DNA from 3 places in the Massilia timonae genome. Region 1 is predicted to be linked to each of the others. Evidence: predicted binding sites of a transcription regulator. Region 1 holds the regulator's gene; each other region holds the start of a gene.

Region 1 (5,046 bases):
CCGTCGCGGTCAGCGCCGTGGTCGGGACTGTCGTCGATATTGCCCTCGATGCTGTCGTCGTTGTCGACGTTGGCCGCCGACAGCGGCCGCATCGGCGTGCGCCCTTCGCCCGACCCGCCCTCGGGCGGCTTGTTGAGGGCGAAGTGCTGCGGCCCCTTGTTGATGAGGCGCAGCAGGTAGACGGTGCCGGCGCCGAACACGAACACATAGGCCACGACGAACATCGCCAGCGTCACGGCCATCGTGGTGACACTGTGCGGCGAGACCGCATCGGCGGTGCGCAGCACGCCGTAGATCACCCACGGCTGGCGGCCGACCTCGGTCGTGATCCAGCCGGCCAGGATGGCGATCAGGCCGGCCGGCCCCATCAGCAAGGCGAAGCGCAGGAACAGGCGCTTGCCGTAGATCCGCCCTCCCCGCCTGAGCCACAGGCTCCAGGCCCCAAGGGCGATCATCAACAGGCCCAGGCCGACCATGACCCGGAAACTCCAGAACACGATCAGGGAATTGGGGCGGTCTTCGCGCGGGAACTCCTTCAGTCCCGGGAACTGGCCGCTCAGCGTATGGGTGAGGATGATGCTGCCCAGGTAGGGAATCTCGACCGCATAGCGGGTTTCTTCGCGCTCCATGTCGGGAATGCCGAACAGGATCAGCGGCACCGCCTCGCCCGGCGTATTCTCCCAGTGCCCCTCCATCGCCGCCAGCTTGGCCGGCTGGTGCTTCAGCGTATTGAGGCCATGGAAGTCGCCGATCACGGCCTGGATCGGCGCCACCAGCAGGATCATCCACATCGCCATCGACAGCATCTTGCGCACGTTCTTGTTGTCGCGTCCGCGCAGCAGGTGCCAGGCGGCCGAGGCGCCGACGATCAGGGCGGTGGCCAGGTAGGCCGCCACCACCATGTGCATCAGGCGGTAGGGGAACGAGGGATTGAAGATGATGGCCAGCCAGTCGACCGGGATCATGCGCCCGCCCTCGATGGCATAGCCCTGCGGCGTCTGCATCCAGCTGTTGGCGCCCAGGATCCAGGTCGACGAGATCAGAGTGCCGATGGCCACCATGCAGGTGGCGAGGAAGTGCAGCTGCGGCCCCACCCGGTTCCAGCCGAACAGCATCACGCCCAGGAAGCCGGCCTCCAGGAAGAAGGCGGTCAGCACCTCGTAGGTGAGCAGCGGGCCCATGACGCTGCCGGCGAATTCGGACAGGTAGCTCCAGTTGGTGCCGATCTGGTAGGCCATCACGATGCCCGACACCACCCCCATGCCGAAGGCGACGGCGAAGATCTTGAGCCAGAAGTGGTACAGGTCGACGTAGACCTGGCGCCTGGTCTTGAGCCAGCACGCCTCGAGCACGGCCAGGTAGCTGGCCATGCCGATCGTGATCGCGGGGAAGATGATGTGGAAGGAAATCGTGAAGGCGAACTGGATGCGCGCTAGTTCCAGGGCTGTAAGACCAAGCATGCAAACTCCCCCGTATCGATGGCGCCAAGTAGATCACGACATCGGCCTCGCACGATTGGCCATATCATTTTTATCATTGTTGAGTGGTTTTTGAACACATGCCGACCGGTTCGCAACAAAAGTTCATGAAAACTTCCCAATTTGGTGCAAATTTCGAGCTTGCCGGCCGGAATGCTCAGCCAAGGGGTCTATAATTTGCGGTGTACTGAACAAAGTGACCATCCCTCATGAGCCAGCCCCTGTCCCGGCAAGCCGAGCCGCCCCTGAACATCCACGCGCTCAAGTCCTGCGCCCAATGCAGCATGCACCAGCTGTGCCTGCCGATGGGCCTGGAAGACGCCGAGATCGACCGCCTGGACAAGATCATCGGCCGCCGTCGCCGCCTGGAGCGCGACGAGCGCCTGTACGGGGTGGGCGAGTCGTTCCGCAACCTGTACGCGGTGCGCTTCGGCCACTTCAAGACCTACCAGGTGAATGCCGCCGGCGAAGCCCAGATCACCGGCTTCCAGATGGCCGGCGAGCTGCTGGGCATGGACGCGATCAGCGGCACCCACCATTGCGATGCGGTGGCGCTGGAAGACTCGGAAGTATGCGAGATTCCGTTCGCGCGCCTGGAAGACCTGTTCGGCGAGGTGCCGACGCTGCTGCGCCACTTCCACCGCATCATGAGCCAGGAAATCACGCGCGAGCAGAACGTCATGCTCCTGCTCGGCAATATGCGCGCCGAGCAGCGCTTCGCCGTGTTCCTGGTCAACCTGTCGGCGCGCTACGCCGCCCGCGGCTATGCGGCCAACCGCTTCCAGCTGCGCATGTCGCGCGAAGACATCGGCAACTACCTGGGCCTGACCATCGAAAGCATCAGCCGCCTGCTGTCGCGCTTCAAGAAGCAGGGCTGGCTCGAGGTCGACAAGCGCGAAGTCACCCTGCTGGATCCGGTCAAGCTGAAGGCGTTGGCGGCCGGCACCGACGCCTGCAGCCCGATGGCGTGAGCCCATGACGCCCCAGCCCGCGTGCGACCTGCACCTGCGCAGCTATGACTGCGTGCACTGGGGCGACCGCCATGAATTCGCCCAGCTGGTGCTGCCGGTGCACGGTGAAGTCGTGCTCGACATCGAAGAGCGGCGCGGCCGGCTCGATCCCCTGCATGGCGCGCTGGTGGCGCCCGGCGCCTGGCATGCGCAGTCGAGCCCGGGCGCCAACGGCTCCCTGATCGTCGACGTCGACGGCGCCGCCTTCGGCAGTGGCCCGTGGCAGCGCCTGCTGGAACGGCCCTTCGTCACGCTCGGCCCCGCGGCGCGCAAGCTGGTCGAGTTCATGGGACTGATGGCACGCGAGTCCACTCCGCCCCGCTCGCTGGTGCAGGGCTGGGTGCCGCTGCTGCTCGACACCCTGAGCCTGGACGCGCCGCGCGCCACCTCGCGCCTGGCTGCCCTGCTGGCGCGCATCGAGGCCGCGCCCGGCCTGGCCTGGAGCACCGAGTCGATGGCGCGCGCCGCCAACCTGAGCGTCAGCCGCCTCCACGCGCTGTTTCGCGAAGAGCTGGACAGCACGCCGCATGCCTGGCTGCTGCGCTGCCGCCTGGATTGCGCGCGCAGCCTGTTGACGCACGGCGCGCGCAGCGTGGCCGACATCGCCCTCGCCTGCGGCTTTTCGGACCAGGCCAGCCTGACGCGGGCGATGCGTCGGATACTCGACACCACGCCCGGCGCCTGCCGGCGTGCGGGTCAGGAGAAACCGCCAAAATCGCGGTAGTCCCGGCCAAGACCGATCCCACGTCCGGATCCGAGAATCTCTTCAAAGGAGATTCATCATGTACATCGCTACTGGCGCGGGCGGGCTGTCCCGCTCCACCCTGCTCGGCATCGGCGCCGGCATCGCCGCCGGCGCGCTCTGGGGCCTGGTCTTCCTGGCGCCGGAACTGGCGCCCGGATTCCTGCCGATCCAGCTCTCGGCCGGGCGCTACCTGGCCTATGGCCTGGTCGCCGCCATCCTGATCGCCCCGGCCTGGGGACGGCTGCGCCGCCATCTCGGCTGGCCGGCCTGGCGCAGCCTGATCTGGCTCAGCCTCACCGGCAACATCGTCTACTACCTGTTCCTCGCCAACGCGGTCCAGTTGGGCGGCGTGGCCATGGCCTCGATCGTGATCGGGCTGCTGCCGATCGCGGTCACCCTGGTCGGTTCGCGCGACCGTCACGCGGTGCCGCTGCGCCGCCTGCTGCCGTCGCTGCTGCTGAGCGGCGCCGGCCTGGCCTGCATCGGCTGGGAGTCGCTGTCGGCGTCCGGCCCCGGCTCGGCCGCCGGCCTGGCATGCGCCTTCGGCGCGCTGGTGTCATGGACCCTCTTCGCGGTGCACAACAGCCGCTGGCTGGCGCGCATCGACGGGATCTCGCCGCATGAATGGAACCTGCTGGTGGGCGTGGTGACCGGGCTGATGGCCCTGGCGCTGGCGGTGCCGGCCTTCGTGCTGGCGCCGGGCGCGCACACGCTGCCGGCCTGGATGCAGTTCGGCGCCCTGGTCACCGCGGTCGCCATCCTGTGCTCGGTGGTCGGCAACGCCCTGTGGAACCACGCCAGCCGCGCGCTGCCCCTGAGCCTGATGGGCCAGATGATCGTGTTCGAGACCATCTTCGCGGCCCTGTACGGCTTCTTGTGGGAGGCGCGCTGGCCGAGCGGGTTCGAGACCGCCGCCCTGGCGTTGCTGGTCGCTGGCGTGGTCTCGTGCGCGTCGGCGCACCGGGGCGCGCACTGATCCCGTCGGCACAGCGCTGGCTGGTGAAGTCGCGGCGACCTTAGCGCCGCACCGACAGCCCGAACGCCAGGCCCAGGTCGGGCGTCTGTCGATTCAACCCATGCACCACCATCGCATCGACCTGGCAGTTCTGGTTCAGGCGCCAGCTCACGCCGGCGTCGACCTGCATCCGGTCGCCGCCATGCGAGGCGGACGCGATCTGCGGCGCCGCCACTTCAAGGAATCCCTGGACGCGCTCAGTGAATTTCTTGCCCAGCGACGCCGCCAGGATGCCGTAGTGGTAGCGCGCGCCGTCATCGTCGACATCGGCCCCTGCGCCCGGCGTCACGGCCAATGACCAGCCTTGCGGCAGATCCCACTCGGCCGCCAGCACCAGCTGCGGCAGCACACCCTTGACCCGCAGCGCCGAGCTGCCGCTTGGCAGCGCTACACTGCCAATCAGCCCCAGCGCAGGATGTACGCCCTCTCCCTCGGCAAAGTGCCACTTGAATCCGATCGACGTGGCATTCCAGCCCGCCGTCGTGGTGCGCGCGCGCGTGGCCGGATCGAGCTCGTGCTCGATGCTGCGGCCGTCGGTCTCGATGCGCAGCTCGGTCGTGTCGCCCAGGCCGATACGCAGCAGCGCAGGCGTACTCAAGGTGCGCAGGTGCAGGTCGTCGTTGCGCTGGCGATCCCAGTTGACGCCGATCTCGAGCTGCAGGCGGCCATCGCCGACCACCTGGCTGGAGTTGGCGACGTTGGGGCGGTCGGGATTGATGACATCGCCGTCATCGGCGAAGGCGAACTGGGCGCTGCAGGCCAGCACCAGGAACGCCGCCTGACGGCGCGGGCGCGTAA
Region 2 (5,046 bases), 3.6 Mb from region 1:
GGCCGGTGATCAGCTGCATTTCGTATTCGTCGCACAGGGCCTTCATCTTGGCGACCGAGGCCGGGGCGGCGCGGAAGTCATCGCGGCGGTGCACCAGCACGACCGACTCGGCCTTGCCGACGAAGTTCAGGGCCCAGTCCAGCGCGGAGTCGCCGCCGCCGCAGATGACCAGGTTCTTGCCTTCGAAACGTGCCGGATCCTTGACGCGGTAGAACAGCTGCTCGCCTTCGTACTTGTCGATGCCGTCGACCTTGATCGTGCGCGCCTGGAACGAACCGACGCCGGCCGCGATGAAGATGGTCTTGGTGATGAACCGGGTGCCGGTCGAGGTCTCGACGTTGAAGCGCTGGTCTTCACGGCGCTGGACGGTCGTGACTTCCTGGCCCAGGTGGAAGGTCGGCTCGAACGGCTCGATCTGCTTGAGCAGGTTGTCGGTCAGTTCCTGGCCGGTGCACACCGGGACGGCAGGGATGTCATAGATCGGCTTGTCCGGATACAGTTCCACGCACTGGCCGCCGACGGCCGGCAGCGAATCGATGACGTGGGCCTTGATTTCGAGCAGGCCGAGTTCGAACACCTGGAACAGGCCGACCGGGCCCGCGCCGATGATCACGGCATCCGCTTCGATGGCGCCGGCGAAGGAACTGTTGGGAGCGATGCTGCCCGCTTCGTGGGTGGCACTGATAGTCATGCGCTTACTTCCTGTGATTTTTGATTGGTGAGGCGATGGCAGCCAGCACTGCCATGCAGAACGACCCCGGGCCGGCGCCGAACGGGCGGCGCGGCGGCGGTATTAGCGGGCCAGTTGGTCGAGTTTGTCCTTGACGTCTTTCCACTCTTCCGCGTCTGGCAGGGCCGGCTTCGTCTTGGTGATCGAAGGCCAGAAGCGCGCGAGATCGGCGTTCAGCTTGATGAACTGCTGCTGGTCGCCAGGCACGTCTTCTTCGGCATAGATCGCGTTCACCGGGCACTCGGCGACACAGACGGCGCAGTCGATGCACTCGTCAGGATCGATGGCGAGGAAATTCGGGCCTTCCCGGAAACAATCTACCGGGCATACATCGACGCAGTCGGTGTAACGACAACGGATGCACGATTCGGTGACAACGTGGGTCATAACAGTCCTATCAATTGGTGGGATGTCGCGTCGCCGAGCGCAAGAAAGAGAATAGGCTGGCCGGACAGAGCAAAGCACTGTATTTTAGGGCAATTCGGCTTTTCTCACAAATTCGCCTATATACACAATCTACATAAGCAAATGAACGAGAAATCCGCACGGGCGTGCGGATTTTGGCTTGTCAAGCCACCGTGCAGTGGATATTGACCGCGATGAAGCTCGCTGCGGATGGGCGCCGTCAAGGCCCCGCTCAGCCGGCTTGTCGCAGGTAGTCGAGCAGGTGTTGCCACTGGCCGCCGCTGCCGTCCTCGCGCAGGAACACGGTGTGGCACAGCGGGCCGTCCTCGACCGTGATTTCCCAGCGCGGCAGGTCGGCGCCGACCGGGCAGGCGGGAGCGACGCCGAAGAAGTCGAGACGCCGCAGCAGCGTCTCGAGGGCCGGCCCGTCGGCCAGGCGGGCGGTGTCCAGCTCGTACGATTCGGCCAATCCGGCGAAGCCGCCGCAGGCGCGGGCGCTGATCTTCATGCCAGCATCGACGGTTCGGCCGACGATCCGGCCGGCGTTCCGGCGGCCGGCGCTCCGGCGGCCGGCGCCGCGGCGGCGGGCAGGCCGGGCAGCGCCGGCCCGTGGCGGCCGTGTTCGGCACACCAGCGCGCCAGCAGGCGTGCCTCGCCGGCCAGCACGCGCTCGGCGCAATCGTATTCGGCCAGTTGCATGGTGCCGCAGCAAGCGCGCCGGTCTTGCCGCGCGCCCGGGGCGTCGCACACCCGCGCCGCCAGCGGCAGGCCGGGGACGAACGAGGCCGTGCCATCCGCAGCGCCGCCATGGCCGGCCTCGACGACTTCGCGCCGGCTGAACTGGAGGCGGATGGCGTCGGCGTAGGCGGCCGGCTTGCCGTCGCCGGTTACGGCCTGGAGCATGGCGTTGACCACGTCGGCATAGGTGGCGGCTGCGTCGGGCGCGGCGATCAGGGCCCGCATCAGCACGCCGCTCAGGTAGCCGGCCACCCGGTGCAGGACGGCGGCGCAGTCTTCGCGCTCGGGATCGCGCTCGTGCGCGAACAGGTCGGCCAGCACATCGTAGACGGCGCCGGTGAACACCTGCGAGATGGCGTGCACCTGGGTGCCGGCCTCGCTCAGCTTGAGGTCGTTGTCGGCGTTGCGCAGGCCGGTGCTGTTGCCGAGCGCCAGCCCGAACTGCTCGGCGATGTCGGTCAGGAAGGATTTGTCGTGCAGGTCGGCCTTGGTCTGGGCGATCACGGCTTCGCACTGGTCGAGCTGGGACAGGGCCAGGAAGATCGCGGTGAGGTCGCCGAAGGCTTCGTGCAGGCCGCCGGTCTGGGGCGGGGCGTCGGCCTGCAGCCAGAGCGGCTTGATGCCGTCGAGCACCGCATGGGCGGTCTCGTGCGACACGATGTCGAACGAGCGGCAGGTGAATACCCGGTCGGTCGCGCCGTTGGGAACGAAGTCGCCGAACTTGAGGGCGGCCTGGCTGCGGCTGTAGAAGGCGTTCATGACGTTCGGCAGGCCGTGCGGGAAGACCAGCAGCGGCCGCGTATCGGTGCTGCTGTTCCATTGCCAGGGCAGCGGCATGGCGCTGCCGGCGGCGGCCAGGGCGCGCTGGTACATGGTCAATGTCTGGCGCACCACGACGAAGGTATGGACGGCGTCGAACTGCGGCGTGTCGGGCTGGGTGACGAAGTCGCCGAAGGCGTTCGGTTCGACCGCGGCGATGCCCGGCTCGCCGGGGGCGATGCGGGCGTCGCGCGGACCGGCCAGCACCACGCCGGGCAGGAAGGCCTTGCGGGTGCCGATTTCGCTGACCGAAGGATCTTGCTTCCACATGAGGACGCGGGCGCCGATGGCGTGCGGCGGCGGCTCGGCGGCCGGTGGCGCGCCCGGATCGGGAACGTCGGGTTCTTCGAGCAGGCGCGCGGCGCGGTGCTGCTGGCGGTAGGGCGCGCTCGGGGTGGGGACGAAGCGCACCGGAGGCTGCGCGGCCTGCGGCGCATCGGGGTCGCCGGGCAACAGGCGGTTGGGCTGGACGACGGGGGTTTCCATATCGACTCCTCGCGTAATGACGGGCTTGCGCCTTCATCCTCGCGCTCCCTGCTGGGCACGCTTTGATACTCATCAATTGAGGGTGTGCGAGCGCTGTCTGTTGTAGCGAGCTCTGGCATAGCCCGGCCGCAACTGGCATCATGGCGGATTGTTTGCAATCGATTCAGGAAGGATCAGTCAGATGGCGGAAATCAGCATCGTCCAGCAGCACAGCCTGAGCCCGGACGCGGCGCGTTCGGCAGCCGAGCAGGTGGCGCAGCGTATCGCGGCCGAATACGGGCTGGAATGCAGGTGGGACGGCGATGTGCTGCGCTTCGAGCGCAGCGGCGTGGAGGGCATGTTGACCCTCGAAGACCAGCGCGCCGCGATGCGCATCCGCCTGGGCTTCTTCATGGGCGCGTTCGCGCCGGCCATCGAGGCCAAGGTGGCGGAAAAGATGCGCAAGACCTTCGCCGCAGCGGCGTAGGCAATGGTTTGGCCCGTGAGGTGGACGGCTCGCCGTCCACTTCACGGCCTCCGGTGGCGAACGATCAGCCCTTGAGCTCTTCGATCAGGTCGACGTACTGCTGCTGGGCTTCCTCTTGCGAGGTGCCCTTGAGGCCGGCCCAGGCGTCGTACTTGGCGCGCGCCACGAAATCGGTCATGCCCGGACGCTCGCCGGTCACGTCGCCGCTCGAGCCCTGCTTGAACAGCGCGTAAATCTTCAGCAAGGTCATGTTGTCGGGACGCTCCGACAGGTTCTTCGAATCGGCCTGGGCCTGGTTGAACTGTTCCTGCAAGCTCATGGAAACTCCTGTGATGGTTGAGTGCGGTATTGTCGCTTGGACAATTCGGCAGGCATCTTAGCGCAGGAGGAGGGCGGGCACGGGAATTCGGGCCGCATTTTAGAAGGGAAGTTCAAAAGCTGCCGTCAAGACGGCAGCGCCATGCGCCGCCGCAGGACGGCGCACGGTAAAACGCGCTTAGACGGCCAGCAGGTCGACGTCGAAGATCAGGGTCGCGTTCGGCGGGATCACGCCGCCGGCGCCGCGCGCGCCGTAGCCCAGGCTGGCCGGGATGGTCAGGCGGCGCGAACCGCCGACCTTCATGCCCTGCACGCCTTCGTCCCAGCCGCGGATCACGTGGCCGGCGCCGAGCGCGAACTCGAACGGGTCGTTGCGGTCCTTGCTCGAATCGAACTTGGCGCCCAGGCTGCCGTCGTCGTTGCGCAGCCAGCCGGTGTAGTGCACGGTGACGTGCTGGCCGGCCTTGGCCTCGGCGCCTTCGCCGGTGACGAGGTCTTCGTATTGGAGGCCGGAATCGGTGGTGATGGTGGACATGGTCTTCCTTGTTGTTCAGATTGAACGGCGATTGTAGTCCATGGGTCTCGAAAGTGCCATCCCGTAGAATGGCGGCATTGATCCCCGTCCCGACCTGCCATCAGGAGAAACCATGCTGCAAAGGAAAGCCCCGTGAACGCCGTATTGACCGCTTGCCGGCGCGCCTTGCGCGCCCAGTTCAGCGGCCGCATGCTGCTGCTGTCGCTGGCGCCCCTGTTGCTGGCGCTCGTCCTGTGGGGTGTGGTGATGTGGCTGGGCCTGCAGCCGCTGCTCGACTGGCTGCACGGCATGTTCGCCGACTACGGCGGCTTCGAGACCAGCGGCAGCATGCTCGAAATGGTCGGCCTGGGCATGCTCAAGGTGATGGTGGTGCCGCTGATGGCGATCGTGCTGCTGCTGCCGCTCATGATCGGCTCGGCCCTGCTGTTCGTGGGCGTGGTGGCGATGCCGGCCATCGAAACCCATGTCGGCAAGCGCCAGTTTCCCCAGCTCGCTAAAAAAGAGGGCGGCTCCTTCTTCGGCAGCGTGGCGATCAACCTGGGCAGCACC
Region 3 (5,046 bases), 2.3 Mb from region 1:
GCCGCAAGATCTTGCTGACCAATGCGCCGAACAGCTATTCGACCGAGATCGTGCGCCGCCTGAAGCTGCACAACCATTTTTCGCACCATGTGGCGATCGAGCACATGCACGTGCACGGGCAATTGCGGCCGAAGCCGTCGAAGCTGATGTTGCGCCGCCTGCTGCGCAAGCACGGCATCGCGGCCCAGCGCTGCATCCTGGTCGAAGACACGCTGGCCAACCTGCGCACCGCGCGCCAGCTGGGCCTGCGCACCGTCTGGGTCACCCAATACCTGCGTCACACTGCGCGCATGAGCGATCCGATTGGAAAAGCGCCGCTGCCGAGGACCCTGAAATGCCCCGGTTACGTCAATGTCAAAGTAAAATCCGTGCGGCAACTTCCGACGCGGCTCTCCGGGCTGCGCCGCTCCAATAACAACTCCTAGGGATCCCATGGCAAGCACGAAGCCAGGCCAGCGCAAGCTGCAAATCCTCCAGGCCCTGGCCTCGATGCTCGAGCAGCCCAAGGGCGAGAAAATCACCACCGCCGCGCTCGCGGCGCGCCTGTCGGTGTCCGAAGCGGCGCTGTACCGCCACTTCGCCAGCAAGGCGCAGATGTACGAGGGACTGATCGAGTTCATCGAGTCGTCGGTATTCGGCGTGATCAACCAGATCACCGAGAAAGAAGACAGCGGCCTGTCGCAGGCGCACGCGATGCTGCAGATGCTGCTCGGCTTCGCGGCCAACAACCCGGGCATGACGCGCGTGCTGATCGGCGATGCGCTGGTGAATGAAGACGAGCGCCTGCAACTGCGCATGAATCAGTTCTACGACAAGGTCGAGCTGGCCTTCAAGGGCGCCCTGCGCCTGGCCGTCACCCAGGGACACGGCCAGGAAGCCGACGTCGCCGCGCGCGCCAGCCTGCTGGTGAACTATGTTACCGGCCGCTGGCACCGCTTCGCGAAGACGGGCTTCAAGCTCAATCCAACCGAAGGCACGTCGCTCCAGCTGTCCCTGCTGCTGGCGGCGTAGAATCGGGAGCATGGATACCGGCGAAGTCTTCGCGCTGCTGGACGATGCCCGCGCCGCCAGGGAAGCCCGCTCGCGCCTGTACAGCGGGCATGCGGGCACGCTGACCTGCGAGGACGCGGCCGGCTGGCCGCCACTGGTGGCGGCGCTGTCGCAGGCGCTGCAAAGCGGCCTGCACGCGGTGCCGCTGCTGAGCTATGAACTGGGGGCGCACCTGGAGGGCCTGCCGGCCCGCCCGCTCGCCGGTCCGCTGGCGCAGGTGCTGCTGTTTACCCGCTGCGAACGCATGACCGGCGAGCAGGTGGCCTCGTGGCTGGCAACGCGCAGCATGGACCTTGCGCCGGCCGGCATCGCCGGTATTACCGCGAATGTCGATGAGGCGCGGTTCACCGAGGCGATCGGCCGCATCCGCGACTACATCGTGGCCGGCGACACCTACCAGGTCAACTACACCTGGCGGCTGCGCTTCGAGGCCTTCGGCTCGCTGCTCTCCCTGTACACGCGCCTGCGCGCGCGCCAGCCGGTGCCGTATGGCGCGCTGGTGACGCTGCCTGGCGGTGGCGCCGTGCTGTCGTTCTCGCCCGAGCTGTTCGTGCGCCACGAGGCGGGCATGCTGGTGGCGCGGCCGATGAAGGGCACGGCGCCGGCCAGCGGCGATGCGGATGTCGACGCCGCGCGCGCTGCAAGCCTGGCGCAGGACAGCAAGAACCGCGCCGAAAACCTGATGATCGTCGACCTGCTGCGCAATGACCTGGGCCGCGTGGCGCAGACCGGCAGCGTCGAGACGCCGGCCCTGTTCGAGGTGCAGCGCTACGGCGCCGTGCTGCAGATGACCTCCACCGTGCAGGCGCGCCTGCGCCTTGACGCGGGCCTGGAAGAGATCTTCGAGGCCTTGTACCCGTGCGGCTCGATCACCGGCGCGCCGAAGCGGCGCACGATGGAGATCATCCACGAACTCGAACCCGATGCACGCGGCATCTATACCGGCGCCATCGGCTGGTTCGATCCGGCGCCCCCGGGTCGCGCCTTCGGCGACTTCTGCCTGTCGGTGCCGATCCGGACGCTGGCGCTCGGTCCATCGATCGATGGAGCAAGACGCGGCGAACTGGGCGTCGGCGCCGGCATCGTGTACGACAGCGATGCGCCATCCGAATACGCCGAGTGCCAGTTGAAGGCGGGTTTTCTTACCGGCCTGCCCAACGAGTTCGAGATCTTCGAGACCATCCGCGCCTCGCGCGAACACGGCTGCCGCCACCTGGAGCAGCATCTCGACCGCTTGAGCACATCGTGCGCCTGGTTCGGCTTTGCCTTCGACCGCGGCGCGGCCCATATCGCGCTGCTGGAAGCCAGCAAGGCCCTGCCCTCCGATGCGCTGCACCGCCTGCGCCTGGCCGTCTCCCACGACGGCGCGCTGACGCTCACATCCGGCGAGCTGGCGCCCTTGCACGAACCGGTGACCTTGCTGCTGGCCCAGGAGCCGACGCACAGCGGCGACGTCTTCCTGCGCCACAAGACGAGCATCCGCAGCCGCTACGACGCGGCGTGGAAGGCGGCCGAGGCGCAAGGCGCCTTCGATATGCTGTTCTTTAACGAGCGCGGAGAATTGACGGAAGGAGGACGCAGCAGCGTGTTCCTGCGCTTCGGCGAGGAGTGGCTCACGCCGCCGCTGTCGGCCGGCGTGCTGCCGGGCGTGATGCGCGGCGTGCTGCTGGCCGCGCCCGCATGGCATGCGCGCGAAGCCGTGATCACGCGCGCCATGCTCGAACAGGCCGACGACATCGTCGTCTGCAACGCGCTGCGCGGGCCGCTGCGCGCCGTGCTTGCGGCGTAATCGCAGGGCAGAATGAAGGCGTGGGTCGCGCCCCGCCCTTTCCCATGTTTGATGCTTTTGCTGGAAGCTCGCCCATGGAAGACGGGCAGGACGCGATCACGCACAAGCTGTCAGAAGCGGTAGCCGACGCCGAGGCCGAACAGGACCGGATCGACCTTCAGGTGGCTGGCATTGGCGCCGCCCACATAGACGTCGCTGCGCAGGTTGACCTTCTTGACGTCGGCGTTGATCGACCAGTGTTCGTTGAGGCGGAAGTCGACGCCGGCCTGCAGCGACAGGCCCCAGCTATCGTTTTCCAGGTCGCCGGCGCCATCGAGCAGCTTGACGCTCGATATGCGGGTGTAGTTCACGCCGGCGCCGATATAGGGGCTGATGGCCGCGCCGGGAGCAAAGTGGTATTGCAGGTTCAGGGTCGGCGGCAGGTGCTTGAAGGTGCCGATCTCGGCGCCGTCCAGGCGGACCTTGTGCTTCTGTGGATAAGTCAGGATCAGTTCGGCCGCGATATGCGGGGTGAAGAAGTAGCTGATGTCCAGCTCGGGAATGGTCTTCGTGCTCACTTCGAGGCGGTCCGCCGCGCCGACGCCGGCGATCGGGGTCGACTTGTTGTCCGGGTCGACGTACACGGCGCGGGCGCGCACCAGCCATGGGGATTCCTGCGCCAGCGCCTGGGCGGACGCCATGGCGATCAGGGCCACCAGCACGGTCTTCATCGTCGTTTTCATCTTTTTCTTACCTTTCTTCGTTTTTATGTCATCTGCGACGAAGGTAAGCTTATTGATGTGAAGCAAAACAAACTATGATCTACATCAAAATGACCATGCTATTAGTGTGGTTTATAAAACGCCTATCTCCTAGGTTATATCTGATCGCCCGAGAATGCCCTTACAGGGCCGCTTCGATCTTCCCGGTCAGCTGAGGATCTTCCGGCGTGACCTTGCTCGGGAAGTAGTCGAGCACCTTGCCGTCGCGGCCGATCAGGTACTTGGTGAAGTTCCACTTCGGTTCCTGGCCGGTGGCCTTGATCAGCTGCGCATGCAGCGGATTGGCTTGCGGGCCTTTCACCGAGCTCTTGGCGAACATCGGGAACTTGACGCCATAGGTGTTGAAGCACAGGTCGGCGATTTCCTTGGCGCTGCCCGGTTCCTGCTGGCCGAAGTCGTTCGACGGGAAGCCCAGGATCACGAAGCCGCGGCCACCGTACTTGGCATAGATCTTTTCCAGGCCTTCGTACTGCTTGGTGAAGCCGCAGTAGCTGGCCGTGTTCACCACCAGCACCACCTTGCCGGCATATTGGCAGAGGTCTTGCGGGGCTTCGTCCTGCAGGCGCTTGAAGCTGTGCTTGAGCACGGCCGGGCAGGCGGCCGGGCTCTTGGTCAGGGCGGCGACCGGCGCGGCCTGCGCGCGTGCCGGCTGGGTGACGCTGGCGGCGGCCGTGGCGGCGAGCAGCAGGGCGATGGTCTTGATCATGGCGTGGTATTGACGACGGTTGAAATGCGTCGATTGTAGCGCAAGCGGCAACCCCGGCGGCCAACGCTTTTTTCTCATTCCTCCAGGCTGCGGTGCTCGATCTTGATGCAGTGGTTCATGACCACGTCCAGCCCGGCGGCGCGCGCCAGGTCGGCTGCGGCCTGATTCTCGATATCGAGCTGCATCCACAGGCAGCCAGCGCGCACGGCGATGGCGTCGCGCGCGATCGGGCCGATGTCTTCGGATTTGCGGAAGCAGTCGACGATGTCGATGCGCTGGCCGCTGCCGGCGATGGCGTCGGCGGCCTCTTGCAGGCTGGCGTAGACCGTCTCGCCATGGATGGTCTGGCCGGCATAGCTCGGGTTGACGGGCAGGATGCGGTAGCCGTTGTGCTTCAAGTAGGCGCCCACTTCGTTACTGGCGCGGTCTTCCTTGTTCGACATGCCGACGATGGCGATAATCTTGCTGTCGCGCAGGATCTGGGTGATGGTTCGCATGGTGTGCTCTGCTGTTGTTATCGTTGGAATCAGCTTATCAGGTTTGCATATGCTGGCGCTGCACGGTCAAACGTGGAAAGATGGTGGCTCATCCATGTTGGATAGTCTGCCATGATCCCTGCATCTGTTTCACGCGCATCTGTTTCACATATTGGCGCCGCGGTTGCGCTGGCGTTCTCGATCGGCGGCGCGCACGGCGCCGAGTCCCTGCCCGACCTCGAACGCGCCATCGTGCCGGTCGCC

What was found. Region 1 encodes FNR, which switches genes on or off when oxygen is low (the NO sensors DNR and NnrR bind a similar motif). Its sites were predicted from a motif close to TTGATNNNNATCAA; they were not measured.
Positions count from the first base shown of each region.
Region 2: a site for FNR is predicted at 3,241-3,254, ahead of LO55_RS01705 (gluzincin family metallopeptidase). Genes of this name have one in related genera too.
Region 3: a site for FNR is predicted at 3,636-3,649, ahead of LO55_RS06985 (OmpW/AlkL family protein). Genes of this name have one in related genera too.

Region 1 covers NZ_JRYB01000001.1:3,942,508-3,947,553, reverse strand. The annotation lists gene LO55_RS16890 (cytochrome ubiquinol oxidase subunit I) at 1-1,460, opposite strand, end outside; gene fnr (fumarate/nitrate reduction transcriptional regulator Fnr) at 1,688-2,449, shown strand; gene LO55_RS16880 (AraC family transcriptional regulator) at 2,454-3,212, shown strand; gene LO55_RS16875 (DMT family transporter) at 3,271-4,209, shown strand; gene LO55_RS16870 (transporter) at 4,250-5,046, opposite strand, start outside.
Region 2 covers NZ_JRYB01000001.1:390,776-395,821, reverse strand. The annotation lists gene LO55_RS01720 (NAD(P)/FAD-dependent oxidoreductase) at 1-691, opposite strand, end outside; gene fdxA (ferredoxin FdxA) at 794-1,117, opposite strand; gene LO55_RS01710 (protealysin inhibitor emfourin) at 1,368-1,643, opposite strand; gene LO55_RS01705 (gluzincin family metallopeptidase) at 1,640-3,178, opposite strand; gene LO55_RS01700 (polyhydroxyalkanoic acid system family protein) at 3,360-3,644, shown strand; gene LO55_RS01695 (acyl-CoA-binding protein) at 3,709-3,963, opposite strand; gene LO55_RS01690 (FKBP-type peptidyl-prolyl cis-trans isomerase) at 4,141-4,497, opposite strand; gene LO55_RS01685 (EI24 domain-containing protein) at 4,630-5,046, shown strand, end outside.
Region 3 covers NZ_JRYB01000001.1:1,612,173-1,617,218, forward strand. The annotation lists gene LO55_RS06970 (pyrimidine 5'-nucleotidase) at 1-425, shown strand, start outside; gene slmA (nucleoid occlusion factor SlmA) at 433-1,011, shown strand; gene LO55_RS06980 (chorismate-binding protein) at 1,022-2,839, shown strand; gene LO55_RS06985 (OmpW/AlkL family protein) at 2,950-3,561, opposite strand; gene LO55_RS06990 (glutathione peroxidase) at 3,722-4,306, opposite strand; gene LO55_RS06995 (CoA-binding protein) at 4,381-4,803, opposite strand; gene LO55_RS07000 (peptidoglycan recognition protein family protein) at 4,915-5,046, shown strand, end outside.